DNA from 2 places in the Streptococcus zhangguiae genome. Region 2 is predicted to be linked to the other one. Evidence: predicted binding sites of a transcription regulator. Region 2 holds the regulator's gene; the other holds the start of a gene.
What was found. The regulator HrcA, encoded in region 2, represses chaperone genes, less so after heat shock. The targets are predictions, from matches to a motif close to TTAGCACTCNNNNNNNNNGAGTGCTAA.

Region 1 (12,060 bases), 110 kb from region 2:
TTTGGTATCTACATTTGCTGCTCGTAGGCAGATTCCGCGCTTTATTGATCCTATTATGGCAGATAATGGACGGCTGTATACTGGATATACAACAGAATTTGTTTCGTCTATGCGTCACTTTTGTAGGGGAGCAGATGTGATTACTCCGAATATTACCGAAGCATGTTTATTGGCTGACTTTCCTTATTTGGGAGGAAGATATGGGAAAGCCGACATTGAAAGATTATTGGTTGCATTAAATAAGTTAGAAGTTAGACAGATTATTGTAACAGGCGTTTCGTTTGACAAAGAAAGCATTGGAGTAGCCTATTTTAATCGTGAAACGGAAAAGATTTCCTACCATATGTCAAAAGCCTATCCTCATCGCTTTTTTGGAACGGGGGACTTATTAACTGCGGTTATAGGTGCGGGTTATTTCCATGGTTTGGCAATGGAGAAGATCATAGAAGTTGCTCTTAACTTTTTAGATAAAATCTTACAACATACGCTAGCCTTGAAGCGTGATGTGAAATTTGGCTTGTGCTATGAGCCCTATTTATCATATTTGATTCAACAAGTAGAGAACGTAAAGGAGGAATGCAGATGAATCGTCTGACAACGCGTCAACTCGTCGAACTGAGTCTTTATGCTGCCCTAATCTTGATTACTGTACAATTTTTACGGATTCCCTTAGGGTCTCAGTTTGTTCATTTAGGTAATGCTCTCGTAGTGATAGCTGTTTTGTTATATGGTTCGAAAATTGGAGCGCTAGTAGCTACGATTGGCTTGGGGTTATTTGATATGTTAAATGGCTATGCAGCAGTAGCTTGGGTGACAATATTGGAATCTCTTATTGTTTGCTTCGTACTTCATTTAGTATTTGAAAAAATCATGCACTCAAATGATGCCACACATCATATTATCCTTGTTGGCGTTGTTGCAGCGATGACAAAAATCGTTAGTAATTTGGTCAAATATACACTGATAAATAGTGTGATAGGGGGTCTTCAGCTACAAGTAGCTATAGGAGGAGCTGTTGTTAAAATTAGTGGAACAATTGGAACAGCCTTGGTAACCGTTGTTGCGGTTCCACTCCTGTATCCTATTTTAAAACGAATCATTCGTCTGTAAAAACAGGTGTAATAACGCTTACAAAAATAATAATTTTACTAGAAAATATTCTAGTAAAAATGTTATGGATATGGTAGAATGAAGGGGCAAAGTAATTTGCGCAGAGTAGGTGGTTTGCGTTAAGTGTGTATGGATGGGATGTCGCCATACAACGAAGCGAAAGCGCGGTAAACCATTGCATCCGCTGTCGAGAATAACGACAGCTCTAATGTTAAAAAGGAGCTTCCTTATGGAAAAGAAAATACCGAAATTATCGGTGCAGTTACTTGCTGCCATTGCAGTTGTATCAGCCTTGGGAATTATTGTAGAAAATGTCTTTTCTATTCGTTTTTCCAATACTTTGCAACTCCAGTTTACATTTTTGACCAATACAATTCTAGGGGCGATTGCAGGACCTATTTGGTCAGCTCTTGTGGCACTGATTATTGATCCGATTGCCGTCTTAATGAGTGGACAAACCTTTATTTTAGGTTTTACGGTGATTGAAGTAGTATCTGGATTTTTATATGGTCTCTTTTTCTACCGCAAGAAATTGAATATAGCAGAGAAAAAAGACTGGCTTTATGTAGCTATGGTTGTCTGTCTCATTTTACTGGTAACCTCTTTTGTGATGACACCGGTTGTGCTACATTATCATTTTAAAACACCATGGATTGTCCTATATAGCTCACGTGTGACAAAGGCTGTTGTTGAGATTCCTATGCGTATTGTGGTAACGATGCTGATTATGCCGCAGTTGCAACGGATTCCAGAGATTCGTAAACTAATGGGATTACCAAGATAAGAAAAAGTAGGCAACAATTCATCCCATTGTTGCTTATTTTTATAGAAAGAAAGGAAAGCAATGAATTATCAAGAAGCGCTTGTTTGGTTGCTATCTCAGCCAAAGGTTGAACTAAAAAATGGTGTGGAACGTGTCAAGTGGTTACTCGGACAATTGGGGCATCCAGAGCAAAAGACTCCAGCAGTTCATTTTGTAGGAACAAATGGCAAAGGTTCTACCTTAAATGCCTTACAATCCATTCTGATTGCAGCTGGTTATCGGGTAGGGCGCTTTACCTCGCCATCCATTTTGGATTACCGCGAGCAATTGGTTTCCCAAGAGAAGATGATTTCTGAAGATGACTTTGCGCAGATTGTATCAGACTTACTACCGCTTGCTAGGCGCTTACCAAATGAAACAGTATTTGGTGAAGCCTCGGAGTTTGAACTGTTGGTTGTTGTTTTTTTCATTTATATAGCTAACTATCAGCCGGTAGATATTGTGTTAGTTGAAGCGGGAATGGGCGGACTTTTAGATGCGACCAATGTCTTGAGGCCACTAGCGGTCGTTTGTCCTTCCATAGGCTTGGATCATCAGAGCTTTCTAGGCGAAACGCATCAAGAAATTGCAGAGCAAAAAGTAGGAGTTCTGAAAGAGCGAGTTCCGTTAATCTATGCTAGTGACCGTTCAGATGTTTGCACGGTTTTTGAGGAAAGAGCGAGACAATTACAAGGTGTAACCTATGCCTTAGGAAGAGAGTTTCAAGTGAAGTCGTCTGCAACGGGCTTTGACTATCTTTCAGACAATTCGCAGTTGGAGAGTTTACACATCTGTATGCATGGTCAGCATCAATATGCTAATGCAGCTTTGGCAATTCAGACAGCAGAATTGTTACAAGCAAACTTTCCGAAAATAGATGAAACAGCTATTCGCCGAGGACTTTCAGAAGCGAGATGGCCAGGACGGATTGAATTTTTGCGCGACAATCTTGTGATAGATGGAGCGCATAACAATGAAGGTGTAGCTGCTTTGTGTCAGTTTCTACAAGAGCAGTATCCAACTCATGTGATTCATTTTTTATTTGCGGCAATCAATACGAAACCAGTTGATACCATGTTGAAACAATTAGAGAATATGGGAGATGTGACCGTAACAAGTTTTTCTGATGACAGGGCAGTGCCTTTTGAAGCGTATCCCAAGGATTATCCTAGGGTGCCTTCTTTTACAGAGTGGTTAGAGACAGTTGATCGTTCTGCTTCAAATAGTCTATACGTGATAACAGGGTCTCTTTACTTTATCAGTGGTGTGAGAAAGTACATCTTGGAGGAATGGGAATAGGACTGGTTATTCAATAAGTGTCTCAGTAGCCTTGTATAGTGAATTGAATAAAGGTTAGGACATCGTTAAGTCGCTTTGATGAACGCTAGTTTTATCTGTAGCTCCTTGCCTTGTCCTATTTCTTTCTCAATCCACCATAGCTCATCTTTCGTGTGGCGTTGATTAGATGATTTTTTTGGGGGGCTAAAAAACGAATATCATGGTCAATAATACTCACTAAACTTCAAGAATAGCTATCTCGTCTTATAACTATCTACTCATTAAGAAAATGGGGCGAACGAAGTGAGCCAAAGACGATGCATTCGAAATAGTGGGATGACTAGCAACAGTAAAGTAGTTGCTAGTCACGGCATTTTTGAGACTTTAGGCTCAAAAATAAGCAATTGAAACTCCAAGGGAGGTTGCTTGCGCCCGCACTATTTAAGAAAGCATCCCCAAATGCTAACTTTGATTTTAATTGAGTATAACTACTTTGTCGCTCTATTTTGTTAATTATAATAATAGAGGTAGGATTCAAATCCTACCTTGTTCATTTTAGTATTGTTTGATTAAATCAACTGTTGAACGGTCTAGCTTTTTCACGATAGTTTGTAGAAAGGCTTGAGCCTGTATGAAATCATCCATATTATAAAGAGTTTGATGTGAATGGATATACCGAGCGCAAACACCAATTGTAGTAGACGGAATACCGTGTAGTTGCTTATGGGCAGCTCCTGCATCCGTACCCCCTTTTGCGCAATAATATTGGAATTTAATACCGGCTTCTTCTGCGGTTGTGAGAAGGAAGTCCTTCATATTTTTGAGCATGATGTGACCTGGATCATAGAATCGCAAGAGGGTACCGTCACCAATTTTGCCCTGTTCTCCAAAAATATCACCTGCAGGGGAACAATCCACAGCGAGGAAGATGTCAGGGTTAAATTTGTTTGTAGATCCGTATGCACCACGTAAGCCAACTTCTTCTTGGACATTGGCGCCAGCAATCAAGTGATTTGGGAGAGTGACACCTGATAGGCTTTCGAGCAATTCTGTTACCATTAGCACCCCAAAACGATTATCCCAAGACTTGGAAATGATGTTTTGGCCATTTGCAGTTAAAATGGTCTCATTTTTCGGAACGAGAATGTCACCAGGACGTACGCCAAATGTTTCTGCTTCTTCTTTTGAACTAAATCCTGCATCGAAGATGATATCTTTTATAGCAGGAAGTCCAGCGCTACCATTCGTACCACGGGAAAGGTGGGGAGGCATAGATCCAGAAATAACAGGAATTTTTCGACCGTCTTGCAGGTGTAGTGTAAAGGCCTGGCTAGAGACGACAAGTGGATTCCAACCGCCAATTTCTACTGCTCGGAATGTTCCGTCTGCCTGGATATGACTAATCATAAAACCAACTTCATCCATGTGGGCAGCTACAAGAATACGGGGAGCGTTTTCTTCGGTTGTCTCCTTGATTCCGAAAATCCCTCCCAATCCATCTGTTTCAATACGATCAACGTGTGGGGTGATTTTCTGGCGCATGTGATTGCGAACTTCGTGTTCGAATCCAGCAATACCTTGTAATTCGGTAACTTCTTTGATTTTTTCAAATAAAATAGAATGTGACATAATGATCCTCCTGTCTATTATTTTATCACGAATTGTGGTAAAATGTTGGATATGAACAAGAAAAAAGCAGCCTTGCTAGCAGGTGTAGTTGGAGCGGGTATTCTCGCAGCTAGCACGCGATTTTCGATGACCATGTATGAAGAACGAAAAAAAGCGAAAGCTCTCCAGCAAGTGCGTACATTTTTTGCAGAATATGGAGAAATTGCAACTGTATTTATCAACGAGGTAGAATCAAATAAGCGCCGTTTAGTGGGTGGTGTTGTCATGGAAGATGAAACAGTCTATCTGTTTGAAAATGAAGCAGGTGTGATTTGGTATGAGGAGGAATTGATATGATTGTTCCAAAGAGTCTTGAGGAATTGGCTGGTCTTGTCGAGCAAGAAGGAAAACAAGTCTTGTTCTTTTCTGCCGATTGGTGTGGTGATTGTCGCTTTATTAAGCCGTTTTTACCAGAGATTGAGGCTGAAAATCCAGACTTTCAATTTGTCTTGGTGGACAGAGATGAGTATATAGAAGTAGCCCAGCAGTGGAATGTTTTTGGGATTCCCAGTTTAGTTGTTTTGGAAAATGGCAAGGAAATAGCCCGCTTTGTCAATCGAGACCGGAAAACCAAGCAGGAAATCAATGATTTTTTAGCGAATGTGAGAGGATAAGAAATGATTTTTACCTATAATAAAGAACATGTTGGTGATGTCTTAATGGTTATTGTGGCAGATAGTAAGAATGACCAAGTGGCTGTTGAACGTAAAGGAAATGTTGCGCGTGTCTTTCTGATAGACACTCAAGAAACTGTAGCGTGGAATATTTTTCAAGTCTCTAGCTTGTTGACAATTTCAGGCCGTGGTCAAGTTTTTTTAACGGATGAAGATGTAGCTGTTCTCAATCAAGAATTACAAAAAGAAGGCTTCGCAGAATCGTTGGTCAATGATAAGGAGTCCAAATTTGTCGTTGGTGAAATTGTGGAATTGGTTGCTCATCCAGATAGTGACCACTTGAATATCTGTCAAGTTAAAATAGGGGAAGAAAAAACAGTTCAAATTGTCGCAGGAGCGCCGAATGCTGCCCTTGGTTTGAAAACGATTGTTGCCTTGCCTGGTGCGATGATGCCAAATGGCAGTCTAATTTTCCCAGGAGAATTACGTGGTGCAAAAAGCTTTGGGATGATGTGTAGCCCACGTGAATTGCAACTTCCAAATGCCCCACAGAAACGTGGTGTAATTGAGCTAGATTCAAGTGAAGTAGCAGGAACGCCATTTGACCCTGCAAGACATTGGAAGGATAATAATTAAAAAAGTTGGCTTGAGCTAACTTTTTTTGCATCTTTTTTCGAATAGATAAGTAGGAGGATAAAAGATGTATAATAAAGTGATTATTATTGGCCGTTTAACGGCACAGCCAGAGCTACAACAAACTGCAAATGGAAAACATGTTACGCGAATAACAGTGGCAGTCAATCGAAGATTTAAGACAGAAGATGGAGAGCGCCCTGCAGATTTTATAACAGTTATTTTTTGGGGAAAATTGGCTGAAACCCTTGTTTCTTATGCGGGAAAAGGTAGCTTGATGTCAATAGATGGCGAACTCCGCACTCGTACATACGAGAAAAATGGTCAAACTCAATATGCGACAGAAGTTCTTGGACAATCCTTTCAATTACTAGAAAGTCGTGCTCAGCGTGCCATGCGTGAGAATGCTACTGGAGAAGATTTGGCGGATTTAGTCTTGGAAGAAGAGGAATTGCCTTTCTAATTCAACCGTATCTGTGAATGATTAGAAAGTCGGTCTATGGTCTGATTTCTGATAGGGCAAGGAAATTCTCTTGACTATTTTTGACCAAATGATATAATAAGAACAGAGATTAGCACTCGGGTATAAGGAGTGCTAAAAATAGAATGACATTCTTGGAGGTATGCTATGCTTAAGCCATTAAATGACCGAGTGGTCGTAAAACTAGAAGAGCAAGAAGAGCAAACAGTAGGTGGTTTTGTTCTTGCTGGACATGCACACGAAACGACAAAAACAGCAAAGGTACTCGCTGTTGGTGAGGGAATCCGTACCTTGACTGGGGAATTGGTATCACCGAGTGTAAAATCTGGCGATACCGTTTTACTTGAAAACCATGCAGGTATTGAAGTAAAACATGGTGATGAGAAGGTATTGCTCGTTCGAGAAGCAGACATTCTTGCAGTAGTAGAATAAGGACGGAGGAAAAGAAATGGCAAAGGAAATTAAATTTTCATCAGATGCACGTAGTAGTATGGTACGCGGGGTTGATATTTTAGCAGATACCGTAAAGGTGACCTTAGGTCCAAAAGGTCGTAATGTGGTACTTGAAAAAGCGTTTGGCTCACCTCTTATCACGAATGATGGGGTCACTATTGCGAAGGAAATCGAATTGGAAGACCACTTTGAAAATATGGGGGCAAAACTCGTTTCAGAAGTTGCTTCTAAAACCAATGATATTGCAGGTGATGGAACAACGACAGCAACTGTATTGACTCAGGCAATTGTCCGCGAAGGAATTAAAAATGTCACTGCGGGAGCTAACCCGATCGGTATTCGTCGTGGAATTGAAGCAGCAGTACGGGCAGCCGTAGAAGCTCTTAAAGCGAACTCTGTCCCAGTTGCAAATAAAGAAGCAATTGCTCAAGTTGCAGCTGTATCTTCTCGTAGTACAAAAGTTGGTGAATATATCAGCGAAGCGATGGAAAAAGTTGGCAAAGATGGTGTCATTACAATTGAAGAGTCCAAAGGGATGGAAACGGAACTAGATGTTGTAGAAGGTATGCAATTTGACCGTGGTTATTTGTCTCAATATATGGTGACAGATAATGAAAAAATGGTGGCAGACCTTGATAATCCTTATATCTTAATCACAGATAAAAAGATTTCAAACATTCAAGAAATCTTGCCACTATTAGAGAGTATTCTCCAAACGAGCCGCCCACTTTTGATTATTGCAGATGATGTAGACGGAGAAGCTCTTCCAACACTTGTTTTGAATAAGATTCGCGGAACTTTTAATGTTGTTGCAGTAAAAGCACCAGGGTTCGGAGACCGTCGTAAGGCTATGTTGGAAGATATTGCAATCTTGACAGGTGGCACAGTTATCACAGATGATTTGGGACTTGAATTAAAAGATGCAACCATTGAAGCGCTTGGTCAGGCTTCTAAAGTAACAGTTGATAAAGATACAACAGTCATTGTAGAGGGTGCAGGCGATGCAGCGGCGATTGCCAATCGTATCGGTGTGATTAAAGCGCAGATTGAAACAACCACATCTGAATTTGATCGTGAAAAATTACAAGAGCGCTTGGCGAAATTATCAGGTGGTGTGGCAGTTATTAAAGTGGGTGCTGCAACAGAGACGGAGTTGAAAGAAATGAAACTTCGTATCGAAGATGCTCTTAATGCAACTCGTGCAGCTGTTGAAGAAGGAATCGTTGCCGGCGGTGGAACAGCCTTTGTCAATGTGATGGATGCAGTTGCAGGCCTTGAGGTTGAAGGCGATGAAGCAACAGGTCGTAACATTGTTCTTCGTGCTTTGGAAGAGCCAGTTCGTCAAATTGCGCTCAATGCAGGCTTTGAAGGATCAATTGTAATTGACCGCTTGAAACATGCAGAAGCAGGGACAGGTTTTAATGCCGCGACAGGTGAGTGGGTCAACATGATTGAAGCGGGAATTATTGACCCAGTCAAAGTAACGCGTTCGGCTTTACAAAACGCTTCAAGTGTTGCAAGTCTCATTTTGACAACAGAAGCAGTTGTTGCAAACAAACCAGAACCGGCTGCTCCAGCTCCAGCAATGGATCCAAGTATGATGGGCGGTATGATGTAGTAAAGCTAAAAAAGAGACTAGGCAAAAAATCTCTGAACGAGCAAAAGACTTAAAATCATTCTCTTAACGGAGGATGATTTTAAGTCTTTTTGAATATCATTTTCAATGTTTGGCCTGCTAAAATCGCACGTTACCTAGCTCATCTTACATATGTTGATGTGTTTCTTTGTATAGTGAACTGAATAAAGGTTGGGACATCGTTCAGTCGCTTTGCTTCAATAGTCCAGTGGACTGTTGAAGGTTGGAAATAGGGATTATGGAGTAATCCTCAATTAACGCCAGTTCTATCTGTGGCTCCTTACCATGTCCGATTCCTTTCTTAGTCCACTATATTTCGAAAAGATGACCAGAAACAAATTATTTTTAACATTCACTAACTAGTGATAAAATGTTCTTAACAACAGAAAAGGAGACACAGGATGGTTGAATTAGGTATTTCTACATTTGGAGAGACAACTCCGCTTGAAAAGACAGGGCGAGCAGTCAGTCACGCTGAACGGATTCGGAACTTGGTGGAGGAGATTGAGCTAGCAGACCAGGTTGGACTGGATGTGTATGCCATTGGTGAGCACCACAGGGAGGATTTTGCGGTCTCGGCACCGGAGATTGTGCTGGCTGCGGGTGCGGTTAACACCAAGCATATTCGTTTGTCTAGTGCTGTGACGGTTTTGTCCTCAAACGACCCTGTTCGGGTCTATCAACAGTATGCGACGCTTGATGCCTTATCAAATGGCCGAGCAGAAATCATGGTAGGACGTGGTTCCTTTATCGAATCCTTTCCTTTATTTGGCTATGATTTGAAGGACTACGAAGATTTATTTGACGAAAAGTTAGAAATGCTTCTGGCCATCAAAAATGACATTCATCTGAAGTGGCAGGGACAACATACCCAAAGTGTGGAGAGTAGACCTGTTTATCCAAGAGCGGTGCAAGAAGATTTTCCCATCAAAATTGCAACAGGAGGCAGTCCTGAATCCACGCAGAAAATTGCAACTTTAGGATTGCCGATTGTCTACGCCATCATTGGTGGCAACCCTCGTTATTTTAAATCCTTAGTTGATATGTATCGGAAAATAGGCCGTTTGAAAGGGCATGACGAAGCCAAGATGACCGTTGGTGCGCATTCTTGGGGCTGGATTGCTGAGGACAAGGAACAGGCGGAGAAAGACTATTTCTATCCGACCAAGCAGTTAGTAGATGCGATTAGTAAGGACAGACCGTTCTGGAAAGAATTGACCTATGATGCTTACTTGAAGAGTATCGGTGAAGATGGTGCGCTGTTTGTTGGTGATCCTGATACGGTAGCAAATAAGATCATTCGAGTGGTAGAGGAATTAGGACTGGATAGTTTCATGTTACATCTTCCAGTAGGGTCTATGCCACATGAGGATACGTTAAAAGCTATTCGGCTTTATGGTGAACAAGTTGCACCAAGGGTTCGAGCCTATTTTGCCACTAAAGGAAAATAGCTGTTAAACAAGAAATGTTTCAGCAAAGATAGTTGACACAGGGCATCGTTTGTGTTATGATGATAGACGGTACTTTTTACTTTTGGTCTCTCAAAAGTGTACAGAGACGTGCTGACAAATAGTTGCAAAGTACACACAGATAGGGGCTGTCACCAAGTGCTCTATCAACCAAAAATAAAAAATTATACAGGAGAATGTAGATGCCTACAATTAACCAGTTGGTACGTAAACCACGTAAGTCTAAAGTAGAAAAATCTAAATCACCAGCTTTGAACGTTGGTTACAACAGCCGTAAAAAAGTTCAAACAAACGTTTCTTCACCACAAAAACGTGGTGTTGCGACTCGTGTCGGAACAATGACACCTAAAAAACCTAACTCAGCCCTTCGTAAATTCGCTCGTGTACGTTTGAGCAACTTGATTGAAGTAACTGCTTATATCCCAGGTATCGGACACAACTTGCAAGAGCACAGCGTGGTGCTTCTTCGTGGTGGACGTGTAAAAGACCTTCCAGGGGTACGTTACCATATCGTTCGTGGTGCACTTGATACTGCAGGTGTAACAGATCGTAAACAAGGCCGTTCTAAATACGGTACAAAACGTCCAAAAGGGTAAGAAAGGGGATATAGATAAATGAGTCGTAAAAACCAAGCGCCTAAGCGCGAAGTATTGCCAGATCCGCTTTACAATTCAAAATTAGTAACACGTTTGATCAACCGCGTTATGCTTGACGGAAAACGTGGTACAGCGGCTTCTATCGTATACGGTGCCTTTGATCAAATCAAAGAAGCTACTGGAAATGATGCACTTGAAGTATTTGAAACAGCGATGGAAAACATCATGCCTGTACTTGAAGTACGTGCACGCCGTGTCGGTGGATCTAACTACCAAGTCCCAGTTGAAGTTCGTCCAGAACGTCGTACAACTCTTGGACTTCGTTGGTTGGTAACTATTGCACGTAACCGTGGTGAACACACAATGGTTGACCGCCTTGCAAAAGAAATCATGGATGCAGCAAACAACACAGGTGCAGCCGTTAAGAAACGTGAAGATACACACCGTATGGCAGAAGCGAACCGCGCATTTGCACACTTCCGTTGGTAATCTAAGATGTGAGGACGTTAAGAAAGTTCAAGGAAAAATAGAAAATCTTTGCAGAACGCTTGAGCGTTCAAGAAGATTTGTCTTTTTTCCAAAATTTTTAGTCCGAACTCAACTAGCAAAATTGCTCAGCAGTATCTTTTTACCACTTTACAAAAAAGCATTTGAGAACGGGTAGGTCCTGCCTATCCGTTCTTTTCTAAAATATGCTATAATAAGATGTAACTAAATTTAACTAAAATAGGAGAACATAATGGCACGCGAATTTTCACTAGAAAAAACTCGTAATATTGGTATCATGGCCCACGTCGATGCCGGTAAAACAACAACAACAGAGCGTATTCTTTACTATACTGGTAAAATCCACAAAATCGGTGAAACACACGAAGGTGCTTCACAAATGGACTGGATGGAGCAAGAGCAAGAACGTGGTATCACTATCACATCTGCTGCGACAACTGCACAATGGAACAACCACCGTGTAAACATCATCGACACACCAGGACACGTGGACTTCACCATCGAAGTACAACGTTCTCTTCGTGTATTGGACGGTGCGGTAACCGTTCTTGACTCACAATCAGGTGTTGAGCCACAAACTGAAACAGTTTGGCGCCAAGCAACTGAGTACGGAGTTCCTCGTATCGTATTTGCTAACAAAATGGATAAAATCGGTGCAGACTTCCTTTACTCAGTAAGCACACTTCATGAGCGCTTGCAAGCAAATGCTCACCCAATCCAATTGCCAATCGGTGCAGAAGATGATTTCCGTGGAATCATTGACTTAATCAAGATGAAAGCTGAAATCTATACAAATGACCTTGGTACAGATAT
Region 2 (12,060 bases):
TACTATCAAGATAAACGCATTCGTGAATGGTGTTTTGGGAGCTTTGAAGGGATGTATGATGCAGAATTGTTTAGTGGTGTGCTGCCGCGCATTAGCGGAGTTGTCGATGCCAATACGATGACTTTCGAAGAAATTGCCAATGGGGTACATGAAGCTGACTCGGCCAATTGGTCTGAACCTTGGGAAGTGTTAAAAGAGCGTATTTTTAATGGCTTTGAACGTATTGCTAAAGACCTCGAAAAACAAGGTGGGGGTAATGCCTTGGTTGTTAGCCACGGTATGACGATTGCAACCTTGGTGAATCTATTAGAACCAGAACGTCCAACCAATCTAGCGCTAGATAATGGTTCGATAACTGTTTTGAGATACGAAAATGAACAATTTAGCATAGAAGCAGTAGGAGATATGTCGTATCGCCAGACTGGCGCTCGTCTATTGGAGGGGTATGAAAAATAAAAATCTTTTCGAAACAGCAGGAATCATGATATGCCTCCTTGTCATTTTAGCTGGTGTTATTTTCGTTTGGAAAATAGATACAGCAGCCTTCTTTCAAGGCGCAACACCGACCAGATCTTCATCAGCCACTTCAATATCAGCTGCTAGTAGCTCATCTCAAGCCCAAAAAGAAGATACCTTACCAAATGTTTCTCCAGATGATTGGGAATTAGTCTTGGTTAATCGCGACCACTTGTTAGAGACAGAGCCAGCCTCTTTAACGAGCATTGGGGATATTCAAGTAGATAGTCGAATTGCGGAAGCGACAAACCAGTTTTTAGTAGCTGCCCGAATGATTGTTCCAGAAGAAATCCTTATTTCGGGCTATAGAAGCAAGACAGAGCAAGAACAATTGTATAATGACAGAATTGCAGAAGCTGAAGCAAGCGGCTTATCGCAAGAAGAAGCAGAAAATCTTGTCAAAAATCAGGTGCAGCGACCTGGAGCCAGTGAACATCAAACAGGACTGGCTATCGATATGGGAGAAGCGGAAGGTCAGTTAGATGAAGTAGCAGAAAAAATCAAGGCCTTGGCTCCGCAATATGGGTTTGTACTGCGCTATCCTGAAGGAAAAAGCGAGATAACAGGGATTAAATTTGAAAGTTGGCACTTCCGCTATGTCGGTATTGACAGTGCTAAGTATATGGAAGAGCATCATCTTGTATTAGAAGAATATATTGCTTTATTAAAAGAAAAGAAACAGTAAAAGGTTGAGCAAAAAGTATCAAAACTGCTCATTTTTATAGTTTGATCAGCTTAACACAGTAGCTGTCTGGTTAGTAAAACGTTAATCAATCAACATTCTATTAAAAGAGGCTAGCGAACAGTTCTTCGCTAGCCCTATTTCCAAGCTTTCACCATTCTCAATTGCAAGGAGCGAGCTACGCTCGTTCTATTTCCAGTCTTCCACAATTCTCAATTGTGGAAGCTAGTCAACATGCGGGGTGGGAGTAAACGAATCCATTGGATTCGTTTAGCCCGAACCTAAAAATACAGGAGTGAGGATAATCGATTTCTATGAAATCACGATTGAGTCTCACTCCCTTATTTTTTTCTTGACAACTGCATCGAGGTGCGATATACTTATTGTATCGAGATTCGATATATCGAGCTACAAGGAGAAGCGAAATGGAAGAAAAACTAAGGCGAGTCTATCTTCCGATGACAGAGACTGCATTTTATATTTTATTTGCCTTACAGGAAGAGCGGCATGGTTATGACATTACCCAAAAGACCAAGGAATTAACGGGTGGACAAGTTGTGATTAGCCCAGGAACTATGTATGGCACACTTTCTAAGATGGAAAAGGACGGCCTGATTGCCTTTGTCCGCGAGGAGGAAAAGCGTAAGCTTTATCTGATAACGAAGTTAGGACGAGAGGTTCTAGCTATTGAGCTGGATCGGATTGAACGTCTTTATCGAAATAGTCGAGGTGAGAGATATGAAACAGCAGAGATTTAAGGCTTTTCAGCCGAATCAAATGGAAGAGTATTTGAAACAGATGCACCAGTCAGGTCAAGCCTTAAAAGAGGTTTTTCCCTGGTCTGGTAAAATGGTATTCTTTCCTTGTAAGTCTGAAGAAATGGTCTGTGGTGTGTCACCCTATGTTGTCTGGCGCAAGCCTGTAGCTGCGGTAGGCACTCCAGATGAAGCGCTCCTCTACAATGATCGTAGTAGCATATATGCTTATCAAAAGAGAATTGTGACGAATCGGATTTTATCCACTGCAATTTTGCCTTGGATTTCGTTGGCTAATAGCTCGATTTGGCGCATTGCGGAGTGGAAATGGCAGCAGTTTGCCTGGAATGGCATGATGTTGCTTATCTGGCTCAGTTTTGTAGCCTATCAACTGTGCACATTGTATCGCTTGAAAAAGGAGCTGTAAGATGAAAAAAGAATGGAAGTTGTTCTTCATTACAGATTTTGAAAAGGAAGAAGAGTACTTAACCGACATGCACCGTAAGGGTTGGAAGTTAAAAGAAGTACGCTTTCCCTGTCTATTCATTTTTGAAAAATGCCAACCGGAAGAAGTGGCCTATTGCCTTGATTTCAAGCCGAGATTGGGAGAGGATCAGGATGCCTATTACCAAATGTATGAGGACTATGGCTGGGAGAATCTCGGAACTTGCAATAATTTTGTCTATTTTCGCAAACCTATGACAGCAGTTGAAGAAGCAACTATTTATAGCGATCGTCAGAGCAAACTTGACATGATTGGACAAATCTTCAAGTGGCGGTTTTTGGCTGTCGTGCTAATCGGGCTAACTGTCTTTTGGCGGGTTTTTTATCCTCGAGATGAGAATACTTGGTCCTTATGGATGTGGAGAGTTTTGTCTCTTGCCTACCTTTTTGTCTTTTTCTATTGCGGGATTGGATTTTACAAATTGCAAAAGCGTTACGCTGAAAGGGGATTAAAATGAAAAAACAGTGTCCGAAAGTGGCAATTGCAGCCATACCTATTTTATGTATTAATTTTTTTCTCAATCTGCCTCGTTTACAGTTTGAGCAGGTGACGTTTCCTAAAATCGTGACGGATACGATTGTCCTGATTCACCCTGTTTTGATAGGGATTATCCTGTATCGCTTCTGGAAATGGAAGAACACAGAACAGGACTAGACAGGTAGTTGGTTAACTATGGCGCGTCTAGGTCTTTAGACTGATTTTTAGCACTCTTATCAAAAGAGTGCTAATTTTTTGTTTTTCTACCTTGACTTTAAGAATAATCGGTGTATAATAGAATCATGAGTTAGCACTCAGAGGATAAGAGTGCTAATGCTGGAATTCCGAATGGAGGTGAGGTTTTGGTAACAGAACGCCAACATGAAATTCTAAATTTGATCGTTGAAATCTTTACGAAAACGCACGAGCCAGTCGGATCGAAGGCCCTTCAAGATAGCATTGCCTCAAGTAGTGCGACCATTCGAAATGATATGGCGGCGTTGGAGAAAAAAGGGTTGCTTGAAAAAGCTCATACCTCGAGTGGTCGAATGCCTAGTGTAGAAGGCTTCAAATACTTTGTGGAGCATTCCCTAACCTTTGATAGTTTAGCTGAAGAAGATATGTATCAGGTTGTCAGGAGTTTTGATCAGGAATTTTTCCGACTGGATGACATTTTGCAGACAGCAGCGACCATCTTGTCGGATTTAACGTCCTGTACGGTGGCGGTGCTTGATGTTGAACCTAGTCAGCAGAAACTCACAGCGTTTGACATCGTCATTCTCAGTCAGCATGCAGCTTTGGCTGTGATGACCTTAGATGAGTCAAAAACGCTGACCAGACAATTTGCCATTCCTAAGAATTTTCTCCGTGAAGATTTAAGGGAAGTCAGAAATCTGGTCTTAGAACGATTGCTGGGGAAAACGGTACTAGATATTCATTACAAACTCAGGACCGAAATTCCGCAGATTATCCAACGGCATTTTGTCACGACAGATAATGTCTTGCATCTATTTGAACACATTTTCTCAGATCTTTTTACCGAGAATGTGGTGACGGCTGGAAAGATTCGCTTGCTTGATTTTGCGGATATTGGGGCTTACCAGTTTTTTGAATTTCCGCAAAAAGTAGCTCTTGAAATGCGAAGCAATCTAGCTGAAGCTGAAATGCAGAGTGTCAAGGTGGCAGACAGTCGAGAACCATCGCTTGCTCATCTGACCGTAGTGACAACCAAGTTTCTCATCCCTTATCGTGGATTCGGAATCTTAGCCGTCATCGGACCAATCAATGTGGATTACAACCGCATGATGAGCCTTATCAATCTCGTGAACCGAGTTCTCATGATGAAGTTAACCGACTTCTATCGATATCTAAGTAGCAACCATTACGAGGTGCATTAAGATACGAGGGCGTGAAAAAATCGAATGAAAAATAGGAAATACGACGAAGAAGCTGAGGCTTCTAGGAGTGTTTGTCTTTTTTCCGAGATTTTAGCCCGAGTTCAGTTTATTAAGATGTGAGAGCGTAAAAAGCCCAAAGTGAAAATAGGAAATCTGTCGCAGAGTCTTTGGACTCTAGAGAGATTTATCTTTTTCACAAAGGGCTTAGCTCGAACTCAGTTCTCCAAAACATGAGAGCGTTAAAAAGTAAGGACAATGCACAAAGATCTTAGAGAATAGTTGAAATGAATAAAAAGGAGGTTTCGTGTGACCGAAGAAATGAAAAAAGAAGAACAGCTTGAGGAAGTGGAAGGGACAGAAGAAGTTGTCCAAGAAGAAGCAACTCAAGAAAAGTCGGAATTAGAACTTGCGAATGAACGTGCTGAGGACTTTGAAAACAAGTATCTGCGTGCCGTAGCTGAAATGCAAAATATTCAACGCCGTAGCAGCGAAGAACGTCAAACCTTGCAACGCTATCGCAGTCAGGATTTAGCTAAGGCAATCTTGCCGTCGCTTGATAACCTAGAGCGTGCGCTAGCCGTAGAAGGTCTGACAGATGACGTGAAAAAAGGCCTTGAAATGGTTCAAGAAAGTCTGGTTCAAGCACTGAAAGACGAGGGGATTGAAGAAGTAGCAGCAGACGGGGCATTTGATCCTAACTTCCACATGGCTATCCAAACCATGCCAGCAGATGACGAACATCCAGCTGACACGATTGCACAAGTCTTCCAAAAAGGCTATAAACTGCATGAAAGGGTACTTCGCCCTGCTATGGTGGTGGTGTATAGCTAGTATAGGGGAATAAATGAGCAACAAGAATAAAAGAGTTTTAAAAATTTTATTGCTATTCTTAGCCTTATTTATTGTTAATATTTTGGTCTTTAAAATATTATTTATCATCGGATTTAATGTTGTAATGAGCGAAAGTAGTTATTTACTTCCCTCTTTATTTACAACAGCAGTCCTACTGTTAATAGCTAAAAAATCCAAATATAAATAAAAGAAATTGTTTATTATGACTATTTGTCCGAAATGACGATAAACTATGAAAATAAGAAATAAACTTGCTTTTTCGGGTGCGTCAACAATGAAGCGAACGAAGTGAGCCTTACCGATACTCTTTGTCGTGGCAAAAGTCACAAAACGCTAGCGTTTTGTGACTCGGAAATTTTGAGACTTTGGGCTCAAAATTTAGTTATGAGATTCCGAAGGAAGCTGCTAACGTCCGTGCCGCCTAAGAAGAGTATCAAACAAAGAAAAAATTATAAAAAGAGGAAAAATATATGTCTAAAATTATTGGTATTGACTTAGGAACTACAAACTCTGCAGTCGCTGTTCTTGAAGGAACAGAAAGTAAAATCATTGCAAACCCAGAAGGAAATCGTACAACTCCATCTGTTGTATCATTCAAAAATGGTGAAATCATCGTTGGTGATGCAGCAAAACGCCAAGCTGTAACAAATCCAGATACGATTATCTCCATCAAATCAAAAATGGGAACTGCTGAAAAAGTTGCTGCAAATGGGAAAGAATACACACCACAAGAAATCTCTGCGATGATTCTTCAATACTTGAAAGGCTATGCAGAAGAATATCTTGGTGAAAAAGTAACCAAAGCAGTTATTACAGTCCCAGCTTACTTCAACGATGCACAACGTCAAGCAACAAAAGACGCTGGTAAAATTGCAGGTCTTGAAGTAGAGCGTATCGTCAACGAGCCAACAGCAGCAGCTCTTGCTTACGGTCTTGATAAGACAGACAAAGAAGAAAAAATCTTGGTATTTGACCTTGGTGGAGGAACATTTGACGTTTCAATCCTTGAGTTAGGTGACGGTGTCTTTGATGTTCTTGCGACTGCTGGGGATAACAAACTTGGTGGAGATGACTTTGACCAAAAAATCATCGACCACATGGTTACAGAGTTCAAGAAAGAAAACGGCATTGACTTGTCAGCAGATAAAATGGCTGTGCAACGTTTGAAAGATGCGGCTGAAAAAGCTAAGAAAGACCTTTCAGGTGTCACTTCAACTCAAATCAGCTTGCCATTTATCACTGCAGGAGAAGCAGGACCTCTACACTTGGAAATGACCCTTACTCGTGCGAAATTCGATGATTTGACACGTGACCTTGTAGAACGCACAAAAGAGCCAGTTCGCCGTGCTTTGTCTGACGCAGGACTTTCTATCTCAGAAATTGATGAGGTTATCCTTGTAGGTGGTTCAACACGTATTCCAGCGGTTGTTGAAGCGGTGAAAGCTGAAACTGGTAAAGAACCAAACAAATCTGTAAACCCAGACGAAGTTGTAGCTATGGGTGCTGCAATCCAAGGTGGGGTTATCTCTGGTGATGTCAAAGACGTTGTTCTTCTTGACGTAACACCATTGTCACTTGGTATCGAAACAATGGGTGGTGTCTTTACAAAACTCATTGACCGCAACACAACCATTCCAACTTCTAAATCACAAGTCTTCTCAACGGCAGCAGACAATCAACCAGCGGTAGATATTCACGTTCTTCAAGGTGAGCGTCCAATGGCAGCGGACAACAAGACACTTGGTCGTTTCCAATTGACAGATATTCCAGCTGCACCTCGTGGTATTCCTCAAATCGAAGTAACTTTTGATATTGACAAAAACGGTATCGTATCTGTTAAGGCTAAAGACCTTGGAACGCAAAAAGAGCAAACCATCGTTATTCAATCAAATTCAGGTTTGACAGATGAAGAAATTGACCGCATGATGAAAGATGCAGAAGCAAACGCAGAAGCAGATAAAAAACGTAAAGAAGAAGTTGACCTTCGTAATGAAGTTGACCAAGCAATCTTTGCGACTGAAAAAACAATCAAAGAAACAGAAGGCAAAGGCTTTGACGCAGAACGTGATGCGGCACAAGCAGCTCTTGACGAATTGAAAGCTGCTCAAGAAGCAAATAACTTGGACGACATGAAGGCGAAATTGGAAAACTTGAACGAAAAAGCCCAAGGCCTAGCTGTTAAGATGTACGAACAAGCGGCAGCAGCCCAACAAGCAGCAGGGGGCGCAGAAGGTGCGGCTAACCCAGGTCAAGCAGGCGATGACGTAGTAGACGGAGAGTTTACGGAAAAGTAGGATACGAGGACGTGTAAAAAGCAACAGGAAAATAGGAGATATGACGCAGGAGCAATGCTTCTAGGGGTATCTATCTTTTTTCCGAGCTTTTAGTCCGAGTTTAACTATGATGTGACGACGTTAAGAAACCGAAAGAAAAATAGGAAGCCATCGCCGTGTGCGATGCACACAAGGTGGCTTATCCCTAAAGGGAGCCGAATCTGTAGTTGATTGAAATCAACACATCTTTGTCTCTTTTTTCCGAAGTTCTTAGCTCGAACTCAGTTCAGCTTATATAGGTTGTCTGAGCTCAACTAATCGGAACTCAATTCTGCTAATGTAATTTGAAAAGAGCAGGTCTATGTATAACAAATGAAAACAAGTATCGCGGGATACACATAGCAAGGAGCTAGGGAGGATTTCTTGGCTCCTGCTTTGCTAGTAAGAAATGGAAAGAGTCATTGATTTTTGAGGAAGTACTGAACGATTTTCTATTATTCTTCGATTTGTTTAACGACTTAATATGACATAGAAAGGAAAGTGTTCTGAATTGAACCCGGGCTACGGACTGTGCCAAAAAGAGACATAGCTGTTCCAGCATAGCTGGCTTACAGATATGGCTACCTTTAGGTATAGATTTTTCTAGAACGTAAACATCCGTTGTCAAATCTTCTATTTTGATTTTATCCGTTTAACGCCCTTTGTATCTTAACAGAAAGGAACTAAATTGAACGCGAGCGGAAAGCTTGTTCCTGTTCCAATATTTTACAAGAAAGGATAGATGGTTTCAGTAATTGAACCCGCCTAACATCTATGTCAAAAAGACAAACGTTTCCTAGACGCAAGCGTCTTCGTCACAGTTACTATTTTGACTTTGCTCAATCTACATTTTTAATAGAAAGGAATACAAACGTTCTTAACTGAACCCGGGCTACGGACTGTGCCAAAAAGAGACATAGCTGTTCCAGCATAGCTGGCTTACAGATATGGCTACCTTTAGGTATAGATTTTCCTAGGACATAAACGTCCGTTGTTAGATCTTCTATTTTGGCTTTGTCCGCTTAACGCCCTTTGTATCTTAACAGAAAGGAAATGAACCCGCCCTAACGTCTGTGTCAAAAAGACAAATGTTTCCTATACGCAAGCGTCTTCGTCACATTTGCTATTTTGACTTTGCCGTTTACGGGCTTGGTATCTTAAATGAACAATACAGAATTTTACGATCGTCTGGGGGTGTCAAAAGATGCGTCTCAGGATGAAATCAAAAAGGCTTATCGGAAAATGTCCAAGAAGTACCACCCTGATATCAATAAGGAGGCTGGTGCGGAGCAAAAATATAAGGACATTCAAGAGGCTTATGAAACGCTTAGTGATGCCCAAAAACGCGCTAGCTATGATCAATTTGGAGCTGCTGGTGCCCAAGGTGGTTTCGGTGGCGGAGGCTTTAGTGGCTTTGACGGTTCAGGTTTTGGAGGATTTGAAGATATTTTCTCTAGCTTCTTTGGAGGTGGTGGAGGAAGTCGCAATCCAAATGCACCGCGTCAAGGAGATGATCTTCAATACCGAATTAACTTGAAATTTGAAGAGGCGATTTTTGGGGCAGAAAAAGAAGTTAGCTACAATCGTGAGGCGACCTGTCGAACTTGTACAGGTTCTGGTGCGAAACCAGGCACCAGTCCGGTCACTTGTGGTCGCTGTCATGGTGCTGGAGTCATTAATGTGGACACCCAAACACCGCTTGGTATGATGCGCCGCCAGGTAACCTGTGATGTCTGTCATGGTCGTGGAAAAGAAATCAAAGATCCATGTCATACTTGTCATGGTACTGGTCATGAAAAGCAGGCTCATACAGTTACTGTAAAAGTTCCGGCTGGTGTAGAAACAGGACAGAAAATTCGTCTTGCAGGTCAAGGAGAAGCAGGCTTTAATGGTGGCCCTTACGGCGATCTCTTTGTTGTCATTCAAGTTCAGGCTTCAGACAAGTTTGAACGTGATGGTACGACCATTCACTATAAATTAAATTTAAACTTTGTTCAGGCTGCATTGGGGGATACGGTACATGTACCGACAGTCCATGGTGATGTCGATTTGGTGATTCCTGAGGGCACGCAAACGGGCAAGAAATTCCGCTTAAAAGGAAAAGGGGCACCGAGTCTGCGTGGAGGTGTTGTTGGTGATCAATACGTGACTGTCAATATCGTCACGCCAACTAATCTCAATGAAAAGCAAAAAGCAGCTTTGAAAGAGTTTGCGGCAGCAGGAAATATCTCTGTTCATCCACAGAAAAAAGGATTTTTTGATAAGGTCAAAGACGCCTTTGATGATTTATAAAAAACGAATTTGAGATACGATGCAAGGAACCTCTTATAAGGAGGTTCTCAGCTTGAAGAAAAAGTCTTTTTATTGCCACCGTCCTCATGTGCTTTCGGACATCAGCGACTTCCTTCGGAATTCCATGATTCATCTTCGAGTCTAAGGTCTCGAAGATGCCGAATGACAGAAAACGTTATTAAATGAACGTTTTCTGTCACTTTTAGCACGGCGGAGGTGGCGGTATTGTGCTCGCTACGCTCACAAATTTTCTAACCTTAAAACTACAGAAAATTAAATATCATTGTAATGTTTTTCTGAATTGTGCGGTTTGTCTACATTCTGGGAACCTCTTATAAGGAGGTTCTTTTTTGTTCGGACGAGGGGAGTTAGTTACAATAATGTAAATACGGGCATTTTATTAAGCGAGAGAGATGTAAGCATCAAATTAAGGAATACATTGATTGGTGCAACTGCGACAAATCACAAGCAATATAAAAGGGCATATCCGCCTATAAATATATGACTTTATGCCCGGATAACACCTATTTTACTAGAAAAATTTTAACTTAGACAAAGAATGTCTTCTGTTTATTTCCAGAGATTTACTTTTCTTTATTGCTAAGAAAGCAAGTAGACTTAAGCAGATATTCCAAATAATTAAGATTTTAATAGAAGTATCGCTAATTGAAAATTCTGGGTCAGTGAAAAAGTTCGTGTAGGCTCCCATGAAGCTGCAATCTACAACCTTTTTTAAGCTATCTTTTATGCCTGAAAACATTGGTAATAATGCTACAATAAACGTGATCGGTAATCCATTGATTTGGGCTTGTGATTGAGTGGATGACAGCAATCCAATACACATGTTCATCAACATCACTGCTAAAGAAGTTAACAATATGACTACGGAATATTCTAAATACAAATCGTCTATATTTGATTCTGTTAAAATGGGAAACACAGTCATAGTAACGATTGTAACAATAATGGGAGGGATAAGGACAGATAAGATATATTCGTTGTATCGAACACCGCTTAAAATCAATGTTTTTAAAATATTTTTTTCTTTCTCTTCTGAAATGATGGTTGAAATCATATTTCCAATAGATATTGAAATTGCCATTGATAAGCATGCAAACATCAACTTCATACCGGTCAATCCTACAATGTTTTTATACAGTAGCACGAGTATGAATGGTAATAAAATTTGGACAAGTAAATTCTTATTAGTCATTAAAATCTGATTTCTTAGCCAAATCAAAGCTTTCATTCGTTTAAACATTTAATTTCTCCCCTGTAAGCTGTATAAAAATATCCTCTAGTGTTGGTTCACAAGAATGAACTGCTACAACATTCGCTAAGTCTAATCCTTCAAATTCTGAGAAAGTCAGTTCTTTTTCTTCAAAATTTGAGTAGGTTAACTTTAATTTTTTGCTTGTATTGTATTTTTGGATAATCTCTTTTGGTACACCTGCTTCTACTAATTTTCCTTTGTTTAGTAGAACTAATTCATCGCAAAGTAAGGTCGCCTCACTCATATCATGTGTTGTTAAAAAAATAGATGTTCCCTGATTTTTCAAATCAATCAATAGTTTGTGAATAGATTGAGAAGTTGTTGGATCTAGACCACTTGTAGGCTCATCAAGAAATAAAACTTTTGGCTTATTTATCAAGGCTCGAGTTAGTAACATTCGCTGTTTCATTCCTGTTGATAATTTTTCGGCAGGTATTTTTTTGCTCTCATACAATCCTACTTTTTGCAAAAGTTCATCTATTTTTTCATTGTTTACACCATATAATTTGCCGTAAAATTGTAGATTTTTTTCTAGTGAAAGTTTTTCGTAAAATCCACTCTTATCGCTAACGATTCCGATTTTCTCAAAATCATCTGCAGTTATATTCCGAGAATCTTTTTGAAAAATTTCGGCGATTCCTTGTTCTTGTGCTAATTGTCCTGTAAGAATATGAATCATAGTTGTTTTGCCAGAACCAGATGGACCCAAAAAACCAAAAATCATTCCTTCCTTTATCTTAAAACTGATAGCATCTAAAGCAATCTTCGTTCCAAATTTTTTTACAATATTTTTTACTTCAATCGTAGTGCTAGTCATATCAATCCTTCCTTTCTTTATGGTTTTATTATATTGAAAACATAAAAAAGCAACATGACTTCTAAGTCAGGTTGCCTAAATCTGCCGATTTTTCTTTTTCAAGGTTACTTGCTAACACTGTATCGTTCAGCATTTTTGCGAACATAATCGACTTATCGTACGACTCTGTAGCTTTTTCAATG

Region 1: groES (co-chaperone GroES) is a predicted target of HrcA. The motif match lies at 6,678-6,704, and genes of this name have one in related genera.

Annotation. Positions count from the first base shown of each region.
Region 1 covers NZ_CP072115.1:112,887-124,946, forward strand. Annotated here, with positions in the region: gene J5M87_RS00740 (pyridoxamine kinase) at 1-586, shown strand, start outside; gene J5M87_RS00745 (ECF transporter S component) at 583-1,110, shown strand; THF riboswitch at 1,210-1,299, shown strand; gene J5M87_RS00750 (folate family ECF transporter S component) at 1,340-1,894, shown strand; gene J5M87_RS00755 (bifunctional folylpolyglutamate synthase/dihydrofolate synthase) at 1,955-3,211, shown strand; gene pepA (glutamyl aminopeptidase) at 3,746-4,819, opposite strand; gene J5M87_RS00765 (DUF4651 domain-containing protein) at 4,871-5,155, shown strand; gene J5M87_RS00770 (thioredoxin family protein) at 5,152-5,472, shown strand; gene ytpR (YtpR family tRNA-binding protein) at 5,476-6,108, shown strand; gene J5M87_RS00780 (single-stranded DNA-binding protein) at 6,173-6,568, shown strand; gene groES (co-chaperone GroES) at 6,734-7,018, shown strand; gene groL (chaperonin GroEL) at 7,035-8,657, shown strand; gene J5M87_RS00795 (LLM class flavin-dependent oxidoreductase) at 9,077-10,126, shown strand; gene rpsL (30S ribosomal protein S12) at 10,327-10,740, shown strand; gene rpsG (30S ribosomal protein S7) at 10,759-11,229, shown strand; gene fusA (elongation factor G) at 11,480-12,060, shown strand, end outside.
Region 2 covers NZ_CP072115.1:220,872-232,931, forward strand. Annotated here, with positions in the region: gene J5M87_RS01240 (histidine phosphatase family protein) at 1-456, shown strand, start outside; gene J5M87_RS01245 (M15 family metallopeptidase) at 446-1,201, shown strand; gene J5M87_RS01250 (PadR family transcriptional regulator) at 1,624-1,956, shown strand; gene J5M87_RS01255 (hypothetical protein) at 1,937-2,380, shown strand; gene J5M87_RS01260 (DUF2812 domain-containing protein) at 2,382-2,915, shown strand; gene J5M87_RS01265 (hypothetical protein) at 2,912-3,112, shown strand; gene hrcA (heat-inducible transcriptional repressor HrcA) at 3,298-4,332, shown strand; gene grpE (nucleotide exchange factor GrpE) at 4,651-5,163, shown strand; gene dnaK (molecular chaperone DnaK) at 5,655-7,478, shown strand; gene dnaJ (molecular chaperone DnaJ) at 8,658-9,788, shown strand; gene J5M87_RS01290 (ABC transporter permease) at 10,321-11,049, opposite strand; gene J5M87_RS01295 (ABC transporter ATP-binding protein) at 11,042-11,878, opposite strand; gene J5M87_RS01300 (helix-turn-helix domain-containing protein) at 11,940-12,060, opposite strand, start outside.